Regions from separate parts of the Halomonas sp. ABH4_019 genome, predicted to be linked through region 1. Evidence: predicted binding sites of a transcription regulator. Region 1 holds the regulator's gene; the other holds the start of a gene.

Region 1 (9,986 bases):
GCCGTAGGTCTCGAGATAGCCCGCCAGCACGGTGAGCGGGGTGCGCAGCTCGTGGGAGACGTTGGCCACGAAGTCGCGGCGCATCTGCTCGAGGCGGTGCAGGCGGGTGATGTCGCGGGCCATCAGCAGTCGCTCGTCGTCGCCGTACAGGGTGATCTGGAACTGCAGGATCATGTTCTCGTCGATCGGCGACGACAGGGTCAGCGGCTCGCTGTAGGCCCGGGCATGGAAGTAGTCGACGAAGCGCGGGTCGCGCAGCAGGTTGGTGATGTGCTGACCGCGGTCGTGGGCCGGCTGCAGGCCCAGCATGCGCTCGGCGGCGCTGTTCCACCACTCCATGTCGCCATGGCGGTCGAGCATCACCACGCTGTCGCGCATGGCCTCCGAGGACTCCTGGATGCGCCTCAGGGTATCGCGCAGCCGCCGCTGGGTGATGCGCTGGCCCTTCTGGTAGCGATACAGGCGGTCGAACAGCTCGCCCCACAGCCCCGAGGCCGCCGGGGGCTCGTCATGAGGGTGATGGGTCAGCCATTCCTGCAGGGCGCGCAGCTGGCGCAGGTGGTAGAAGAGATACAGGCCCAGCGCCACGGCGATGCCGGCGCCGACCAGGGCGAAGGGCCAGCCGACCAGGGCGCCGGCGGCCACTAGGGCCCCCAGCCGCCACAGTTCGCGTCGCCACAGCCGGCCCACGTCAGCCCTTGGTGGAGAAGCGGTAGCCGGTACCGCGCACGGTCTGGATCAGCTGCTGGTGCGGTTCGCCCAGGGCCTTGCGCAGGCGGCGGATGTGCACGTCCACGGTGCGCTCCTCGACGTAGACGTTGCCGCCCCACACCTGGTCGAGCAGCTGGCCGCGGGTGTAGGCGCGCTCCTGGTGGGTCATGAAGAACTGCAGCAGGCGGTACTCGGTGGGGCCGATCTCCAGCGACCGGCCGTCGACGCTGACCCGGTGGCTGACCGGGTCGAGCATCAGCCCGTCGACCTCCACCGGGTCCTCGACGCCCCGCGGCGTGGCCCGGCGCAGCACCGCCTTGAGCCGCGCCACCAGTTCCCGTGGCGAGAAGGGCTTGGTGATGTAGTCGTCGGCCCCGGCGTCGAGCCCCTGGATCTTGTTGTCCTCCTCGCCCTTGGCGGTGAGCATGATGATCGGTAGCTCGGCGGTGCTCTCCTCGCGCTTGAGCCGGCGGGCAAGCTCGATGCCGCTGGTGCCGGGCATCATCCAGTCCAGCAGCACCAGGTCGGGCTGGTGGTCGACGACCATGGCGTGGGCGGTCTGGGCATTGTCCGCCTCGAGGACGCGATAGTCGGCCATCTCCAGCGCCACGGCGATCATCTCGCGGATCGGCGCCTCATCATCGACGATCAGTACGGTCTTGGCGGTCATCCCGGGGCCTCATGGTCAAGGTCAATGACAGGTTGGTGACGATGACAGCATGTCCTTGTGACAATACCGTGACAGCCGCCGCCTGTCGCCCTCGGCTCGGCGGGCTTCAGCCGCCGACGCCGGGCCACAGCGAGAGCGCGATGCCGGCGAATACCAGCAGTCCCGACCAGTGATTGTTGAGGAAGGCCTGGAAGCAGCGCTCGCGCTCCCGGTGGCGGATCAGCCGCTGCTGGTGCACGAAGGTGGCCGCCATGGCGGCGAGCCCCAGCCAGAAGAAGCCGCCCAGCCCGAGGCGCTGGCCGGCCCAGGCCAGCAGCGCCAGGGTCGCCAGCTGCAGCAGGCCGATGATCAACTTGTCGGCGCGGCCGAACAGCACCGCGGTGGACTTGATGCCGATCCTGAGATCGTCGTCCCGGTCGACCATGGCGTACTCGGTGTCGTAGGCCACGGTCCACAGCACGTTGGCGGCGAACAGCAGCCACGCCTCCAGGGGCAGGTGGCCGAGCACCGCGCCGAAGGCCATGGGGATCGCCCAGGAGAAGGCCGCCCCCAGCACCACCTGGGGGAAATGGGTGTAGCGCTTCATGAAGGGGTAGACGAAGGCCAGGATCACGCCGCCCACCGACAGCATCACGGTGAAGGGGTTGGTGAGCCACACCAGGGCGAAGGCCGCCAGCACCAGGGTCGCGAACAGCGCCTTGGCCTCGCCCTCGCTGATGCGCCCGGTGGCCAGCGGGCGGTCCCTGGTGCGCTTGACGTGGCCGTCGAAGTGGCGGTCGGCGTAGTCGTTGACCACGCAGCCCGCGGCGCGCATCAGGTAGACCCCGGCGACGAAGATCAGCAGCAGCCGACGCTCGGGGAGGCCCGCGGTGGCCACCCACAGCGCCCATAGCGTCGGCCACATCAGCAGCCAGGTGCCGATGGGGCGGTCGAGGCGGGTCAGGTGCAGGAAATCGGGTAGCCGGGTCAGCCCCCTGGGGCGCATCAGGGTACGTTCCATGCGGGTCTCTTCTCGAAGGGTCGGGTCGGACGACAGGGGTTTCAGACGCAGCCTATCGTGCCGGAAGCGCCAGGTCATCCGCCATGGCGTCGAGGAAGAACTCCTGGACCAGCACCGCGAAGCGGCCGTGACGCAGCACCGAACGGCGGCCCCAGGGGCCCGGCGCGCCGCGCCCGGGGGCCGGGTCGGCGCTGACCTCGATGGGGCCTCGCACCAGGTCCGGCTGGCGGAACAGCCAATGACCCAGCGAACGCTCGCCCAGGCGCTCGAGCCGCTGGCCGCGCAGGCGGTGCAGCGGCGCCACCGAGCGCGCCATCACCCAGGGGTGGTCGTCGAGGCACAGGGACACCTCGCGCAGCCAGACCCGGCGCGTGGGGGGAATGCCCAGCGCCAGGGCCTCGTCGCGACGCGGCCGGCCCAGGCGCTGGTCGAGCAGGCGCACCCGGAAGCGGCGCGGCGCCCCGGCCTCGGTCAGGCGCAGGGTTAGCGAGTCCCGGGAGGCGACCCAGCGCCACCAGGCCGCGCTCATAGCGGGGCGAGCCGCCGCCAGGGGGCGCCATCGGGGGGCGAGGGCCGGGCCGTGATTCACCGTACTACTCCGCGTCCAATCCAGGGGGCGGCTAGTGTACCATGTCGCGCCGACAGGCCATCCCGTGGCGGCCCCCCGGCGGGCCGTCGCGCCCCGCGCAGCGAGGAACCCCATGACCGCTCCCCTGACCATCATCGGCTCCGGCATGGCCGGACTGGGCCTGGCGCGCCAGGTCCGGGCCCGGCAGCCCGAGCGCGCCATGACCCTGATCACCGCCGACGGCGGCGACGATTATTCGAAGCCGCTGCTCTCCACCGGCTTCGCCAAGCGCCTGCCCCCCGAGCGCCTGGCGGCGCGTAGCGCCCTGGACGCGGCCGAGCAGCTCGGCGTGGTGATGCGGACCCGGACCCGGGTCGAGGCCATCGACCCCGCCGCCAGGACGCTTACCATCGGCACCGAGCGCCTGGCCTACGGGGAACTGGTGCTGGCCACCGGTGCCGTGCCCGAACCGCCGTTCGCGATTCCCGAGGCGCTGGCCGGCCGGGTTCACACCATCAACGACCTCGACGACTATCGCGCCTTCCACGCCGCCCTGGCGGCGCTCGGGCGGCCGGCCCGGGTGGCCGTCGTCGGCATCGGCCTGGTGGGCTGCGAGTTCGCCAACGACCTGGCCGCCGGCGGCCATCGGGTCGAGCTGGTCGCCCCGGAATCGGCCCCGCTGCCGCGGCTGCTCCCCGAGCCGCTGGGGCGCGCCCTGGGCGAGGCCTTCGTCGAGGCCGGCATCGCCCTGCATACCGGACGCCTGGTCGAGGCGCTGGCAGAGGCCGGCGGCCGGGTGGGCCTGGGGCTGGACGACGGCCAGACCCTGGAGGCGGACCTGGTGCTGGTGGCCACCGGGCTGCGCCCGCGCACCCGGCTCGCCGAGGCGGCGGGCCTGTCGGTGGGGCCGGCCGGTATCCGCGTCGATCGCTATCTCGCGACCTCGGCGCCGGGCATCCATGCGCTGGGCGACGTGGCCTGCGTCGACGGCATCAACGCCATGTACGTCCAGCCGTTGCAGGCCGGCGCCAGGGCGCTGGCCGCCACCCTCGACGGCGAGCCCACCGCGGTGCGCTATGGCCCCTGGCCGGTGCTGGTGAAGACGCCCTTGCTGCCGGTGGTCTCGCTGCCGCCCGCCGAGGCGCCCGCCCGCTGGCGGATCGAGGGCGAGGCCGGCGATCTCGCCGCCCTGGCCGAGGACGAGGACGGACGTTTGATTGGATTTGCGTTGACAGGCGCCTGCGTACGTCGGAAAGTCGAACTGGCGCGGGCTGCACCGCCATTGCTAGGCTAGTGACGTCAACGACGGCGCCCCCGATTTCCGGCGAGGCAGCGGCGTTGCACCATGGCGTCATTCGCATGCCGCTCCCTCGGGCGGGCCGACGACGGCGCTCGACCGGGCCGCATGCGAGTGGAGCAACACCTCACCATCACTGCGTACAATAACGAGGCCGATGGGACCATCGGCAGGATGTCAAAACCAGGAGGGCTGTATGCGCAAACCTGAACTCGCCGCGGCGATCGCCGAGCGTGCCGATCTTTCCAAGGACAAGGCCAGCCAGGTGCTGAACGTCATTCTCGACGAGATCACCGGCAGCGTATCCGGCGGCAAGGACGTGTCGCTGATCGGCTTCGGTACCTTCACCGTGCGCGAGCGTGCCGCCCGCACCGGCAAGAACCCCCAGACCGGCCAACCCCTGACCATCCCGGCCAGCAAGACCGTGGCCTTCAAGCCCGGCAAGGGGCTCAAGGACGCCGTCTCCAAGTGAGACGCGACGCGGCCCGTTCGGCGGGCCGCGCTTCCCTCCCTCCTCACGAACGGATTCGACATGAAGCTACGCGTGATGCTCTGGGTATTGGGCGTGCTGCTCAAGCGTGCCCTCAGGCGCAAGCCCGCCTTCCGCGAGCGCATGGCCGAACTGCGGGGCCTCGACTGGGGCATCGCCACCGAGGATCTGCGCATCGCGCGCCACTATCGGATGTCGCCCCGAGCCATCGAGACCGGGTCCGGGCTACCGGTGGATCTCGACCTGGAGCTGCGTTTCGATGACGCGGACAGCGCGGTGCAGATACTCCGCAAGCCCACCCAGAAGGCCTTCCTCGACGGCATGATGGCCGGCCATGTGCGGCTGGTCGGCGATGCCAAGGACCTCGAGCGCCTGCAGGGGCTGCTCAAGCACTTGTAAGACGCGGCTGTGCCGCTCGTGAGCGACGGGCTTCGGGCCATGAGCTTCGAGCAGTCGACTGCGAGCCCGCAGCCCGCAGCCCGCAGCCCGCAGCTTAAGGCTAGACCTGCCCGTACCGCCCGGCTTCCTCGCCCAGCCAGCGACGGATCAGCGGTCGGCTGGCCTCGGGGTGCTCGGCCAACAGCGCCTCGGCCAGCGGCGAGATCTTTGCCAGCAGGTCGGCGTCGCGCTCCAGGTCGGCGATCTTCATCTGCGCCAGACCGGTCTGGCGGGTGCCCAGTACCTCGCCGGGGCCGCGGATCTCCAGGTCCTGTTCGGCGATGCGAAAGCCGTCGGTGGTCTCGCGCATCACCGTCAGGCGCTTGCGCGAGTGCTCCGACAGCGGCGGATGATAGAGCAGCACGCAGAAGCTTTCGGTGGCGCCGCGGCCGACCCGGCCGCGCAGCTGGTGCAGCTGGGAGAGCCCCAGCCGCTCGGGGTTCTCGATGATCATCAGGCTGGCGTTGGGTACGTCGACGCCGACCTCGATCACCGTGGTGGCGACCAGCAGGTCCAGCTCGCCGGCCTTGAAGGCCGCCATGACCTCGGCCTTCTCGGCGGCCTTCATGCGCCCGTGGACCAGGCCCACGGCGAGCTCCGGCAGCGCCTCCACCAGTTCGTCGCGGGTGGCCTCGGCGGCCTGACACTGCAGCGCCTCGGACTCCTCGATCAGGGTGCACACCCAATAGGCCTGGCGGCCCTCGGCGCAGGCGTGGCGGATCCTCGCGACCACCTCGGGGCGGCGCTCGTCGGGCACCACCACCGTCTTCACCGGGGTGCGCCCCGGCGGCAGCTCGTCGATCACCGAGACGTCCAGGTCGGCATAGGCGCTCATCGCCAGGGTGCGCGGAATCGGCGTGGCGGTCATCACCAGCTGGTGGGGCGTCAGGCCGCCGGCCTCGCCCTTCTCGCGCAGCGCCAGGCGCTGGTGAACGCCGAAGCGGTGCTGCTCGTCGATGATCGCCAGGCCCAGGCGCTCGAAGTGCACGTCGCCCTGGAACAGCGCATGGGTGCCGATCACCATCTGCGCCCGGCCGTCGAGGATCGCCGCCTTGGCGTCGAGCCGCGCCTTGCCCTTGAGCTTGCCGGCCAGCCAGGCGACCTCGATGCCGAGCGGCTCGAACCAGGCCTTGAAGGCGCGATAGTGCTGTTCGGCGAGGATCTCGGTGGGCGCCATCATCGCCGCCTGGCAGCCGCCGGCGATGGCCGACAGCGCCGCCATGGCGGCGACCACGGTCTTGCCCGAGCCCACGTCGCCCTGCACCAGGCGCAGCATCGGGCGCTGCTCGGCCAGGTCGGCGCGTAGCTCGTCGAGCACCCGGCGCTGGGCGGCGGTCAGCGAGAACGGTAGCTGGGTGAGGAAGCGCGCCTGCAGGCCGCGTCCGTCGGGCAGCGGGGGGGCGCCGTCCTCCTGGATGCGCAGGCGCACCTCGCGCAGGCTCAGCTGGTGGGCCAGCAGTTCCTCCAGGGCCAGGCGCCGCACGGCCGGATGCTGGCCCCCGGCCAGCGCCTCGGGATCGGCATCGGGGGCCGGGTGATGCAGCGCGCGTAGGCAGCCGTGCAGCTCGGGCAGCCCGAAGCGCCGCCGCAGCGGCTCGGGGAGCCACTCCGGCAGTGCCTCGGGGGCCGCGTCCAGCCGGGCCAGGGCCTGGTCGATCAGCGCCCGCAGGCGCGTCTGGTGGAGGCCCTCGGTGGTCGGATAGAGGGGCGTCAGGTGGTCCTCCACCGGCGGCGCACCCTCGCCGAGCAGGCGATACTCCGGATGATAGAGCTCGAGCCCGGTGGCCCCGGCCCGAGCCTCGCCGAAGGCGCGCACCCGGGCCCCGGGGCGGAACTGCTGCTGCTGGGCCGGCGAGAAGTGAAAGAAGCGCAGGCTGAGGATGCCGGAACCGTCGCGCAGCCGCACCAGCAGGCTGCGGCGCCGGCCGCGCACCACGTCGGCCGCCATGACCTCGCCCTCGACCACGGCCTCGTCGCCGGACCTGAGGCCGGCGACGGGGGTGATGCGGGTGCGGTCCTGGTAGCGCAGCGGCAGATGGAACAGCAGGTCGGCGACGGCCTCGATACGCAGCCTGGCCAGCTTCTGGGCCAGCGCCTCACCGACGCCCTTGAGGTCCGTGACGGGGGCGTCGAGGCCGCTCATGCCGTCTCGGGCTCAGCCGCGCGGCAGTGGGCGATGGCCTCGGTGACCGCGTCGATGGCCTGGGGCCGCGGGAAGCTGGCGCGCCAGGCGATGGCCACGGTGCGCCCCGGACCCGGGGGGGTGAAGGGCCGGCTGGTCAGCAGGCCGCTCTCGTAGTGGCCGGTGCCGATCGCCGAACGGGGCAGCACGGTGACGCCCAGCCGCGAGGCCACCATGTGGCGGATGGTCTCCAGCGAGCCGCCCTCGGCGGTCAGGGTGTTGTGGGGGCTGTTGAGCTTCTGGCTGATGGCCGGGCAGGCCTCGAGGATCTGGTCGCGGAAGCAGTGGCCTTCGCCGAGCAGCAGCAGCCGCTCGTCGAGCAGGGCTTCCTTGTCGATGGACGATCGCTCGGTCCAGGGATGGTCGGCCGGCATCAGCACCTCGAAGGCCTCCTCGTACAGCGACTTGGTCACCACGTCGGTCTCGGTGAACGGCAGCGCAACGATGATGGCGTCGAGCTCGCCGCTGCGCAGCTTGCGTCGCAGCTCGCCGGTGAAGCCTTCCTCGATGTAGAGCGGCATCTGGGAGGCGCGACGGGTGAGTTCCGGCACCAGATGCGGGAACAGGTAGGGGCCGATGGTGTAGATCGCGCCGATGCGCAGCGGGCTCGCCAGCTGGTCTCGCCCGGCGGTGGCTAGCTCCTTGATCACGCTGCTCTGCTCCAGCACGCGCTGGGCCTGCTCGACGATCTTCTCGCCCAGCGGGGTGACCTGGACGGTGGATTTCGAGCGCTCGAACAGCGCCACGCCGAGCTCCTCCTCGAGCTTCTTGACCGCCACCGATAGGGTCGGCTGCGACACGAAGCAACGCTCGGCGGCGCGGCCGAAGTGGCGTTCCTGGGCCAGGGTTACGATGTAACGGAGTTCTGTTAGAGTCATTTCGGTGCCGGGGCTTCCTCGCTAGTGCTGTGTGTCACGGGCCCCATCCATAGGGCACCCCAATCGGGTCATAGGGACTTTTTATCAGGGGGCGAAGGAAAGGTGAAGACGACGACGCTGATTCTGGGCTGTGGAGACATCGGAACGACGCTGGGACGCGAGCTCAAGGCGTCCGGGCAGAGGGTGATCGGGGTGCGCCGCGATGCCGGCAGATTGGCCGAGAGTGGCCTGGAGGGCGTGTCGGCGGACCTCAACGACGCGGCGGCCCTGGCCGAGCTGCCGGATGCCGACATCCTGGTCTATGTCGTCAGTGCCGACCGCTTCGAGGAGGCGGCCTACCGCGCCGCCTACCCGGACGGCCTCAAGGCGGTACTGGACGAATTCGGCGCGCGCCGCCAGCCGCCGCGGTACGTCTTCTTCGTGTCCTCCACCAGCGTCTATGCCCAGCGGGAAGGCGAGGTGGTCGACGAGGACAGCCCCACCGTGCCCACCGGCTTCTCCGGGCTGCTGATGCGCGAGGCCGAGCAGACGCTGGCCGACCACGCGCTGCCCGGCACCGCGGTGCGTTTCTCCGGGATCTACGGGCCGGGCCGCGATCGGCTGATCCGCCAGGTGGGTGAGGGGCGCATCGCCGCCGCCACGCCGGCCATGTACTCCAACCGCATCCATCGCGACGACTGCGCCGGCGTGCTGGCCCACTTCATCGACCAGGCCCTGGCCGGCGAGGCCCTGCACGAGCTGTACCTGGCCAGCGACTGCGAGCCGGCCCCCCTCCACGACGTCATGGCCTGGCTGGCCAAGCAGCTCAAGGTCGAGGCCACCGAGACCATCCAGTCGCCGCTGCGTCGCCGCGCCAGCAAGCGCTGCGACAATCGCCGCTTGCTCGAGAGCGGCTATCGTTTCCGCTACCCGAGCTTCCGCGAAGGCTATGCCCAGGTGCTCCGCGAGGGGGGCTACCTGCAGCCGACGACTTGAGCGGTGCCGTCGAGCCTGATTCAGAGGGCCAGGCGATAGCTCAGCGAGTAGACCTCGAAGCCGTCATTGGGCCGGTCGAGGCTGGCGTTGGAATAGTGACTGAGGCCGACCCCCAGCTCGCCGCCCCGGTCGAGCCGGACCCCCGCCGCCAGGCGATCCTCGAACTGGAAGGAGGTGGACAGGTCGCGATCCTCGTGCCGCGTCTCGAGGAACAGGGCGCCCCCCACGCCGGCCTCCACATAGGCCCGCCCCCCGGCGAAGCCATAGCGCAGGGCCGGGGTCAGTCGCCAGGCGAGGTTGTCGTGACGATGATGCCCCGGCAGCCACAGCAGCCCGGTGGCGAGGCGCAGGTCGAGGGCGGGATGCAGGCGATCCAGGGCGATAACGGTGTCGAGCGTGATGCTCACCGCCGTCGTGCCCTCGCTGGTGCTCCCCAGCTCGACCGCGGGGGCGGCGTTGGCGTGTGCGGCGGCCAGGCTGCCGAGTAGCAGGCCGGTCAGGGCGAAGACTCTGGGCGACATGGCGACTCCTCGGGTCGAACCGTGCGCGCGAGGCGGCGATCGGCGACCTGGCGCGGTTCAATACCCTAAGCGGGATGAGCCGTTCGCGCGAGGCAGCGGTAGTGGCTGCCGTCATGCGTGATCGTTGACTGTATTAGCTCAACCTGAGTGTAGTCCCATGTCAGGGAAACGGCGGGCAGTTCCGCCGCCGAGGGCAGCATCGCCTTGCGCAGCAGGGTGATGTGGGGCGCGAAGTGCCCGGGGCGCGGCCCGGCGC
Region 2 (9,986 bases), 660 kb from region 1:
CAGGACGATATCCCGGCGTTCGTCGGCGCACAGGCCGGCGAGGAAGGCGTCCAGCTCGGTGAGGCGGCGCAGGGCCTGGAAGCGCCGCGCCGCCTCGGCGTCTCGGCCGCGCATATGGTTCAACCATTGTTTAAGGAGCGAGACCACGATCTTGTCGGGAAGTATGCTACGCTGCATTGCAGCATAGTCGGCCAGCACCCGCGCTCTTGCGCCCCAGGTGGTGGCCGGCAGGCGCTCTCCGGTGGCCTGCCAGTGGCGGATCCGGGGCGCCAGGGCGGGGTCGGCGAGGGCGCCGCGGCCGAGCATGACGTCGCGGCAGCCCGAGAGGGTGCGGGCCTGCCAGTAATCCTCCAGGGTCCAGATGTCGCCGTTGGCGATCACCGGGATCGCCAGCCGGGCGCGGATGCGGCCGACCCATTCCCAGTGGGCCGGCGGCCGATAGCCCTCGTCGCGGGTGCGGGCGTGCACCACCAGCTGGCGGGCGCCGCCGTCTTCGGCGGCCTGGGCGCAGGCCAGTGCCAGCCTCCGGTCGGCGAAGCCCAGCCGCACCTTGGCGGTCACCGGGATGGCGTCGCCCACGGCGTCGTGCGCGGCGGCCACGGCGGCGCGCACCCGACGGGGATCGCGCAGCATGGAGGCGCCGCCGTCGTGGCGATTGACCAGCTTGGCCGGGCAGCCGAAGTTGAGGTCCAGGCTGGTGGCGCCGAGGCGCAGGGCCTGCCGGGCATTGGCCGCCAGCGCCGCCGGGTCCGAGCCCAGCAGCTGCAGGTGCACCGGCACCCCGGCAGGCGTGACGGGTCGCGCCTCGGCGAGTTCGGGGCAGTGCCGATGGAAGACCCGCGGCGGCAGCCGGGTGTCGACGACCCGCACGAACTCGGTGACCGTCCAGTCGAAGCCGGGCACGCGGGTCAGCAGGTCGCGGGTGATGGCGTCGATCACCCCTTCCATGGGGGCTAGGCCGATTCGCCCCGGATGTAGTAAATTAACAACGTCGACTTCCACCATGGCATCATCGCGATTCTTGGGAAGTGTGGCAGCTTATATCATCGTCATCGCGACGCAACTCGTCCGCAGGCGGACGAGACGTGAGGATGCCAGCGAGGAGAAAACCACATGCAGGATATGCAGCTGTTCAACGAGGGCTTCGCCCTGATGGGCCTCGGCATGGGGTTCGTGTTCGTCTTTCTGACCGTGCTGGTCATCGTCACCACCCTGATGTCGACGTTCATCGGCCGGGTCTTCCCCGAGCCCTCGGCCGACGCCGCCCCGTCGGCGCCTGCGCCCGCGCCGGCCTCCGCGGCTCGCGACGATGAGCTGATGGCCGTGCTCGGCGCGGCGATCCATCGCTATCGCCGCGAGCACCGCCGCTGAGTCGGCCGCCCCGCGCGCCAGCTTTCCCCCTGATCCCTGAATAACGATAAAGGACTCCCCATGAACGACACCGCCCGCCCGCTCGGCATCACCGACGTGGTGTTGCGCGACGCTCACCAGTCCCTGTTCGCCACCCGGCTGCGCCTGGACGACATGCTGCCGATCGCCGAGAAACTCGATCGGATCGGCTTCTGGTCCCTGGAATCCTGGGGCGGGGCCACCTTCGACGCCTGTATCCGCTACCTGGGCGAGGACCCCTGGGAGCGGATACGGGCGCTGAAGGCGGCCATGCCCAACACCCGCCAGCAGATGCTGCTGCGGGCCCAGAACCTGCTCGGCTATCGCCACTATGCCGACGACGTGGTCGACCGCTTCGTCGAGCGTGCCCGCACCAACGGCGTCGACGTCTTCCGCGTGTTCGACGCCATGAACGACCCGCGCAACCTGGAACGCGCCATCCAGGCGGTCAAGGCCAATGATGGCCATGCCCAGGGCACGCTCTCCTACACGGTGAGCCCGGTGCACACCCTGGACGGCTGGGTCGAACTCGGCCGCCGCATCGCCGACATGGGCGCCGACTCCCTGGCGATCAAGGACATGGCCGGCCTGCTCACCCCCTATACCGCCTATGAACTGGTCAGCCGGTTGAAGTCGACGCTGGATATGCGCATTCACCTGCATAGCCACGCCACCACCGGCCTGTCCACCGCCACCGCGCTGAAGGCCGCCGAGGCCGGCGTCGACAACGTCGACACCGCCATCTCCTCGATGTCGATGACCTACGGCCACAGCCCCACCGAATCCTTGGTGGCGATGCTCAAGGGCACCGAGCGCGACACCGGGCTCGACCTCGAGGCGCTCGAGGACATCGCCGCCTACTTCCGCGAGGTGCGCAAGAAGTACGCCGCCTTCGAGGGCTCTCTCAAGGGCATCGACTCGCGCATCCTGGTGGCCCAGGTGCCGGGCGGCATGCTCACCAACATGGAGAGCCAGCTCAAGGAGCAGGGCGCCGGCGACCGTCTCGACGAGGTGCTCGAGGAGATTCCGCGGGTACGCGAGGACCTCGGCTACATTCCGCTGGTCACGCCGACCTCGCAGATCGTCGGCACCCAGGCGGTGATGAACGTGATGATGGGCAGCCGATACAAGTCGATCTCCAAGGAGGTCCAGGCGCTGCTCAAGGGCGAGTACGGCGCCGCCCCGGCGTCCTACAACGCCGAGCTCCAGGCCCGGGTGCTGGAGGGGGGCGAGCCGATCACCTGCCGGCCCGCCGACAACCTCGCCCCGGAGATGGACCGGCTGTCCGACGAGCTCGGCGAGAAGGCCCGGGCCGAGGGCATTCGCCTGGCCGAGGGCGAGCGCGAGATCGACGATGTCCTGACCTATGCGCTGTTCCCGCAGATCGGGCTGAAGTTCCTCAAGCATCGCGACGACCCCGAGGCCTTCGAACCCGCCCCCCAGGCCCCCGACGCCCAGGTCGCCGCTCAGGGACCGGCCGCCGCGCCGGCCGGCGGTCCGGAGACCTATACCGTCACCGTCAACGGCAAGGCCTACGTGGTCGAGGTCGCCGAGGGCGGCGAGATCGAACGCGTCCAGGAGCAGGGCAGCGCCGCCGCCCCGGCGGCGCCGGCCGAGTCCTCCAGCGAAGCATCGCCCGGCGAGACCATCAGCGCGCCGCTCGCCGGTAACATCTTCAAGGTCTGCGTCAAGCCCGGTGACCGGGTGGTCGAGGGCGACGTGGTGATCATCCTCGAGGCCATGAAGATGGAGACCGAGGTGCGTGCGGCGAGCGCCGGCACCGTTTCCGCGGTCAAGGTCGGCGAAGGCGACAGCGTGGCCGTGGGCGACGCTCTGGTGGTGCTTTAAAGGACGGATGCATGATCGACAAGATTCTGACCCTGTGGACCGGCTCGGGGCTCTACAACCTGAGCCCGGGCCAGGCGGTGATGCTGGCGGTGGGCCTGCTGCTGCTGTGGCTGGCCATCGCCAAGAAGTTCGAGCCGCTGCTGCTGGTGCCGATCGGCTTCGGCGGCATCCTGGCCAACATTCCCGAGGCCGGGTTGGCGCTGTCGGCCGCCGAGCAGGCCGCTCACCTGGCCGGCGCGGAGCTGCTGCGCTCGCTGGCGGCCGCCCTGCAACTGGACCTGGCGCCCGGCGCCGGGGTCGAGGCCTGGCGCCATGCCGTCGGCGAGGCGCTGCACGGCGATACCGGCCCGGAGCTGATCCGCGCCGCCAATGACGTCGCCCTGGGGGCCGGCTTCGCCCACGGCATGCTGTACCAGTTCTACAGCGTGGCCATCGCCTCGGGCATCGCGCCGCTGGTGATCTTCATGGGCGTGGGGGCGATGACCGACTTCGGCCCGCTGCTGGCCAACCCGCGGACCCTGTTCCTGGGCGCCGCCGCCCAGTTCGGCATCTTCGCCACCCTGCTCGGGGCGGTGGGCATGACCACGCTGGGCTGGATGGACTTCTCGCTGAACCAGGCCGCCGCCATCGGCATCATCGGCGGCGCCGACGGCCCCACCTCGATCTACGTGTCGAGCATCCTGGCGCCGGAGCTGCTGGGGGCCATCGCCGTGGCGTCCTACTCGTACATGGCGCTGGTGCCGCTGATCCAGCCGCCGATCATGCGCGCCCTGACCACGCAGCGCGAGCGCGGCATCGCCATGACCCAGCTGCGCCCGGTGTCCAAGCGCGAGAAGATCGTCTTCCCGATCAGCCTGCTGGTGCTGGTGGTGCTGTTCCTGCCGGACGCCGCGCCGCTGCTGGGGATGTTCTGCTTCGGCAATCTGATGCGCGAGTGCGGGGTGGTGGAGCGGCTCTCCGACACCGCCCAGCACGCGCTGATCAACACCGTGACCATCTTCCTGGGGCTCTCGGTGGGCTCCAAGCTGATGGCCGACCGCTTCCTGGCCGTGGAGACCCTGGGGATCCTGGCGCTGGGCATGGTGGCCTTCGCCATCGGCACCGCCTGCGGGATCCTGATGGCCAAGCTGCTCAATGCCGTGAGCAAGATGCCGATCAACCCGCTGATCGGCTCCGCCGGGGTCTCGGCGGTGCCCATGGCGGCGCGGGTGTCGAACAAGGTGGGGCTGGAGTCCAATCCCCACAACTTCCTGCTGATGCACGCCATGGGGCCCAACGTGGCCGGGGTGATCGGCTCGGCGGTGGCCGCCGGGGTGATGATCAAGTACCTGGGCTGAGCCGGCCTCGTCGCGGCACGCGTAACGGCGCCCTTCGGGCGCCGTTCGTCCTTGCGGCCGCCATCTTCCTGTCACCTGCCGTCCCTAGCCTGAGCGCATCGGCGTCCCCGGGGCGTCTGGCCAGGAGGAGGCGGCATGATCGACATCGAGCGGGCCCTGCGCGACAAGGCCCCAAGGCTGGCGGTCCGGCCGCCCTGGCTGGTCGGGCCGCTGGTGGCGGGGCTGCGCCACCTGGTGCACGAGCGCGAGATCAACGACTTCCTGGAACGCCACGGCCGGCTCGGCTGGTGCGAGTTCATCGACCGGGTGTTCGAGCATCTCGACGTCGGCTATACCCTGTCGTCCCGTGATCGCGAGCAGATCCCCGAGACCGGGCGGATGGTGGTGGTCGCCAACCATCCGCTTGGGGCGCTGGACGGCCTGGCGCTGCTGCGCATGGTGGCCGAGGTGCGCCCGGACGTGAGTGTCCTGGCCAACGACCTGCTGCTGCAGCTGGCGCCGCTGTCGGACGTGATCGTGCCGGTGGATAACCTGTCGCGGCGCGGCCTGCGCCGCAGTCTCTCCCAGTTGGTCGAGGCCCTGGAGGCGGAGCGGGCGGTGATCGTCTTTCCGGCCGGCGAGGTGTCCCGTGCCGGCCTGCGCGGCGTGTGCGACGGCAGGTGGCGCTCCGGCTTCCTGCATGCCGCGCGGCGCACCGATGCGCCGCTGCTGCCGGTCCACGTCCGCGGGCGCAACTCCCCGCGCTTCTATGCCCTGACCTCGCTGCGCAGCGAGCTGGGGCCGCTGCTGTTGCCCGGCGAGATGTTTCGCCAGCGCGGCCGGCACATCGCGCTGCGGGTCGGCGGACCGATCCCGCTGGCGCGCTTCGACCGTGGCGACCTGGCCAATTCGGTCAAGCTCAAGCTGCTGCGCAAGCACGTCTACCGGCTGGGGCGCGGTCGCCGTGGCGTGTTCGTCGGCGAGACCGGCATCGCGCGGCCAGAGCCGCGCCAACGCCTGCGCGAGGAGCTGCGCGAGGCGGAGTCGCTGGGTGAAACCGCCGACGGCAAGCGTATCCTGCTGTTCGACAGCCGGCCTGACTCGGCGGTGATGCGCGAGATCGGCCGGCTGCGCGAGATCGCCTTCCGCCGGGTCGGCGAGGGCAGCGGGGGCAAGCGCGACCTGGACGCGTTCGATGACTACTATCGCCACCTGGTGCTGTGGGACGACCGCGACCTGGAAATCGCCGGCGCCTATCGCCTCGGCGAGGTGGGGCGCATCCTCGGCCGGCACGGCGTCGAAGGGCTCTATGGCGCCACGATCTTTCATCTCGAGAAGGCGCCCTGGGAAGACTGGCGCCACGGGCTCGAGCTCGGGCGCAGCTTCGTCCAGCCGCGCTACTGGGGGCGGCGCAGCCTGGATTACCTGTGGATCGGGCTCGGCGCCTACCTGCGCCGCCATCCCGACGTGCGTTGGCTGTTCGGGCCGGTCACGTTGCCCAATCACCTGCCGCCGCTGGCCAAGGAACTGCTGGTCAGCTATTACCGCCACTATCATGGCGATGCCGAGAGCCGCGTGCGCCCACGCACGCCCTGGCGGATCTCCCGGGCGGGCCAGCTGGAGGCGGAGCGGCTGTTTCGCGGCGACGATGCCCGGGAGGATTTCCGGCGCCTGCGCCATGGCCTGCAGGCGCTGGGGGCCAGCGTGCCGGCCCTCTACAAGCAGTACGTGGAGGTCACCGAACCCGGGGGCACCCGCTTCCTGGCCTTCGGCGTGGACACCGCCTTCGGCTACTGCACCGACGGCCTGGTGGCGGTGGACCTGGCGCGTCTCAGGCCGGAGAAACGGGCGCGCTATATCGGAGCGGCGTCAGGCGGCGTCGGGGTCGAGGGGCTCGAGGCGCCCCTTGAGCCGTGCGGTGAGCCCTGACAGGTCGCGGTCGAGATCCCGCGGCCAGCCCAGGGTCAGCACCACGCCGTCGGCGGCGTAGTCGGCGGCGGTCACGGGGATGTCGTGCTCGGCGGACCAGGCGCGGGCCTGGGCCTCGCCGGCGAAGTCGACCTTCAGCCGCAGCGGGTCTCGCTCGGTGACCTCGCGCCGCGGCAACGTCTCCAGCGCCTCGGCGACCGCCTGGCCATAGGCGCGGGCCAGGCCGCCGGTGCCGAGCTTGGTGCCGCCGAAGTAGCGGATCACCACGCAGCCGACCTGGCCGAGCCCCGCACCCTGCAGCACCTGGTACATCGGCCGCCCGGCGGTGCCGCCGGGCTCGCCGTCGTCGGAGAAGCCGATCGCCTGCTGCTCGCCGGGCGGGCCGGCGATGAAGGCGCTGCAATGGTGGCTGGCGCCGGGGTGGGCATGGCGTGCGGCGGCCAGCAGGGTCTCGAAGGCGGCGGCGTCCGGGGCATGGCAGACCCAGGCGAGGAAGCGGCTCTTCTCGACCTCGAGCTCGCTCTCCTGACGCTCGCCGGCGGGCAGGTCGGGCACCGGGTAGCGCATCAGGCGGCCAGGTCCGGCTGGCGCACCACGCCCATCACCAGGCCCAGCACCTGGATGTCGCTGTTCTTCAAGTAGATGGGCGGCATGGCCTCGTTGGCCGGCTGCAGGCGCACGCCGGACTTCTCGATGTAGAGCTTCTTCAGGGTGACCTCCTGGTCGTTGATCATCACCACGGCGGTCTCGCCGTTCTCGGCGCTCTCGCGTCGTTCGATGATGATCACATCCCCGTCGAAGATGTTGCAATCGATCATGGAGTCACCGCATACCCGCAGTGCATAGGTGTTGCGCTTGACCATCCGGCTCGGCACCTCGACGCTGCCGGCGTCGATGCAGGCATCGATGGGCATGCCCGCGGCGACGCTGCCGAGCAGCGGGACCTCGACCAGGTCGTCGGCATCGAGCGGCGCCCAGGCCTCGGCGATGGGCAGGTTGGGCTGGCGAAACAGGTACTGCGGGGCAAGGCGTGACATGGGGCGGCATTCCTCGTCGGCAATGACTGTCGATACATACAGTACATGGCCAGCATAGCAGGCAACGGGCATCTGGCAAGGGGCACGCACCCGAGGCGAGGGCGAAGGGCAAGCACCACGCGGCCTGCGGCCGCCCTCGACTGGCGATGAAAATCTTTTCCGTGTACAGTGCCGAGCCATATTCCCCATGCCCGGAGAGTGCCTTGAGCCTGCGCCTGCAAGCCCGACGGCTGGCCTGTGAGCGAGACGACCGCTGGCTGTTTCGGGATCTCGATCTGGAGATCCGGGCCGGCGAGATCCTGCGCGTCGAGGGCCCCAACGGCAGCGGCAAGACCACCCTGCTCAAGATACTCTCCGGCCAGTTGGCGGACTACGAGGGCGAGGTGCTGTGGAACGGCGCTTCGCTGCGCCGGGTGCGCCGCGATTTCCTCGCCAACCTTCTGTATCTGGGGCATGCCCCGGGAGTGAAGGCGGCGCTGACGCCGCTGGAGAATCTCGCCTGGTATCAGGCGCTGGCCGGCCAGCAGGGTGAGGGAAAGGGCGACGGCGAGGCCGCGCGACTGACGGCGCTCGAGGCGGCAGGCCTGGCCGGCTTCGAGGACCTGCCGGTGGCCCAGCTGTCCGCGGGGCAGCAGCGCCGCGTGGCCCTGGCCCGGCTGGAGCTGACGCCGCGCCCGCTGTGGGTGCTCGACGAGCCTTTCACGGCCATCGACCGCGACGGCGTCGCCGCCCTCGAGGCGCGCCTGGCGGCGCATGCCGAGCGTGGCGGCAGCGTGCTGGTGACCACCCATCACGCGCTGCGGGCCAGCGTGCCGCTGCGCCGCCTGCGGCTGGGCGAGGGAGGCCGCGATGTCGAGCGCTGATTCGCGGCCCGCCGCGGCGCCACTGCCCCTGGCCGGGGAACCGGAAGGCGGGCTCGCGGTCGCAGTTCGGGCGACCCTGCGCCGTGACCTGGTGCTGCGTCTGCGCGGGCGCGGCGAGGTGTGGAACCCGCTGGTGTTCTTCGCCCTGGTGATCACCCTGTTCCCGATCGGCATCTCCCCGGATCCGACGCTGCTGGCGACCATCGCGCCGGGTCTGCTGTGGGTGGCGGCATTGCTGGCGGCGCTGCTGTCCCTGGACGGGGTGTTCCGCGGCGATTTCGAGGATGGCAGCCTGGAACAGCTGCTGCTCTCGCCCCAGCCGCTGCCGGCGCTGGCGCTGGCCAAGGTGGCGGTGCACTGGCTGCTCACCGGCCTGCCGCTGGCGCTGATGGCGCCGGTACTGGGCGTCATGCTGTCGCTGCCGGCGGGCAGCTACGCGGTGCTGGCGCTGTCGCTGGCGCTGGGCAGCGCCAGCCTCAGCCTGATCGGCGCCATCGGCGCCGCGCTGACCGTGGGGCTGTCCCGGGGCGGGGTGCTGCTGTCGCTGCTGGTGCTGCCGCTCTATATTCCGGTGCTGATCTTCGGCGCCGGGGCCGTCCAGGCGGCGATCCAGGGCGGCGGCGTGGCGCCGCACCTGGCGATTCTCGGCGCCCTGCTGGCGGCGGCGCTGATCTTCGCGCCCCTCGCGATCGCGGCGGCGCTGCGCATCAGTCTCAACGGTTGAGGTGACGACACGGCATCATGTGGGCCTTCATTCACAATCTCGGTTCCCCCAAGGGGTTCTACGCCATCAGCGCGCGCTGGCTGCCGCCGTTCTGGGTGGCGGCGGTGGCGCTGATCCTGGTCGGCGGCGTCTGGGGGCTGGCCTTCGCCCCGGCCGACTACCAGCAGGGCAACAGCTTTCGCATCATCTACGTCCATGTGCCGGCGGCCTTCCTGGCCCAGTCGATCTTCGTCGCCATGGCCGCGGCCGCCCTGGTGTTCATGGTCTGGAAGATCAAGCTCGCCGACATGGCGGCGGCGATGATGGCCCCGCTGGGCGCCGGCATGACCTTCGTGGCGCTGCTCTCCGGGGCCGTGTGGGGCGTGCCCACCTGGGGCACCTGGTGGCAGTGGGATGCGCGCCTGACCTCGATGCTGATCCTGCTGTTCCTCTACCTCGGGGTGATCGCCCTGCGCGGCGCCTTCGCCAGCCGCGACGGCGGCGCCCGGGCGGCCTCGGTGCTGGCCATGGTGGGCGTGATCAACATTCCGATCATCAAGTACTCGGTGGAGTGGTGGTACACCCTCCATCAGCCGGCGAGCTTCTCGATCATCGAGAAGCCGGCCATGCCCGCGTCGATGTGGTGGCCGCTGCTGCTGATGGTGCTCGGCTTCTACTGCTTCTTCATCGCCGTGACCCTGATGCGCACGCGCAGCGAGATCCTGCGCCGCGAGTCGGCCAAGCGCTGGGTGCGCGAGCTGGTCGGGGAGGGCGGCTGATGGCCTTCGCGTCGCTGTCCGATTTCTTCGCCATGGGCGGCCACGCGCCCTACGTCTGGACCGCCTACGGCGCCACCGCCGCGCTGCTGCTGGGCGTGGGCTGGCATGCCCGGGCCGAGCGC

Evidence for each region. The regulator PhoB, encoded in region 1, activates phosphate uptake and scavenging genes when phosphate is short. The targets are predictions, from matches to a motif close to TGTCATANNNNTGTCANA.
Region 2: a site for PhoB is predicted at 4,633-4,650, ahead of olsF (bifunctional ornithine lipid synthase OlsF). Genes of this name have one in related genera too.

Annotation. Positions count from the first base shown of each region.
Region 1 is NZ_JBSWWC010000002.1:976,282-986,267, reverse strand. Features, by position in the region: gene phoR (phosphate regulon sensor histidine kinase PhoR) at 1-690, opposite strand, end outside; gene phoB (phosphate regulon transcriptional regulator PhoB) at 692-1,381, opposite strand; gene ubiA (4-hydroxybenzoate octaprenyltransferase) at 1,488-2,381, opposite strand; gene ACXAFN_RS11750 (chorismate--pyruvate lyase family protein) at 2,434-2,910, opposite strand; gene ACXAFN_RS11745 (NAD(P)/FAD-dependent oxidoreductase) at 3,083-4,243, shown strand; gene ACXAFN_RS11740 (HU family DNA-binding protein) at 4,443-4,718, shown strand; gene ACXAFN_RS11735 (hypothetical protein) at 4,779-5,135, shown strand; gene recG (ATP-dependent DNA helicase RecG) at 5,236-7,317, opposite strand; gene ACXAFN_RS11725 (hydrogen peroxide-inducible genes activator) at 7,314-8,234, opposite strand; gene ACXAFN_RS11720 (SDR family oxidoreductase) at 8,337-9,209, shown strand; gene ACXAFN_RS11715 (acyloxyacyl hydrolase) at 9,230-9,730, opposite strand; gene thpR (RNA 2',3'-cyclic phosphodiesterase) at 9,796-9,986, opposite strand, start outside.
Region 2 is NZ_JBSWWC010000002.1:315,534-325,519, reverse strand. Features, by position in the region: gene ACXAFN_RS08650 (tRNA dihydrouridine synthase) at 1-948, opposite strand, end outside; gene ACXAFN_RS08645 (OadG family protein) at 1,114-1,371, shown strand; gene oadA (sodium-extruding oxaloacetate decarboxylase subunit alpha) at 1,432-3,237, shown strand; gene ACXAFN_RS08635 (sodium ion-translocating decarboxylase subunit beta) at 3,252-4,574, shown strand; gene olsF (bifunctional ornithine lipid synthase OlsF) at 4,710-6,482, shown strand; gene ACXAFN_RS08625 (IMPACT family protein) at 6,423-7,049, opposite strand; gene lexA (transcriptional repressor LexA) at 7,049-7,519, opposite strand; gene ccmA (cytochrome c biogenesis heme-transporting ATPase CcmA) at 7,723-8,382, shown strand; gene ccmB (heme exporter protein CcmB) at 8,369-9,106, shown strand; gene ACXAFN_RS08605 (heme ABC transporter permease) at 9,124-9,864, shown strand; gene ccmD (heme exporter protein CcmD) at 9,864-9,986, shown strand, end outside.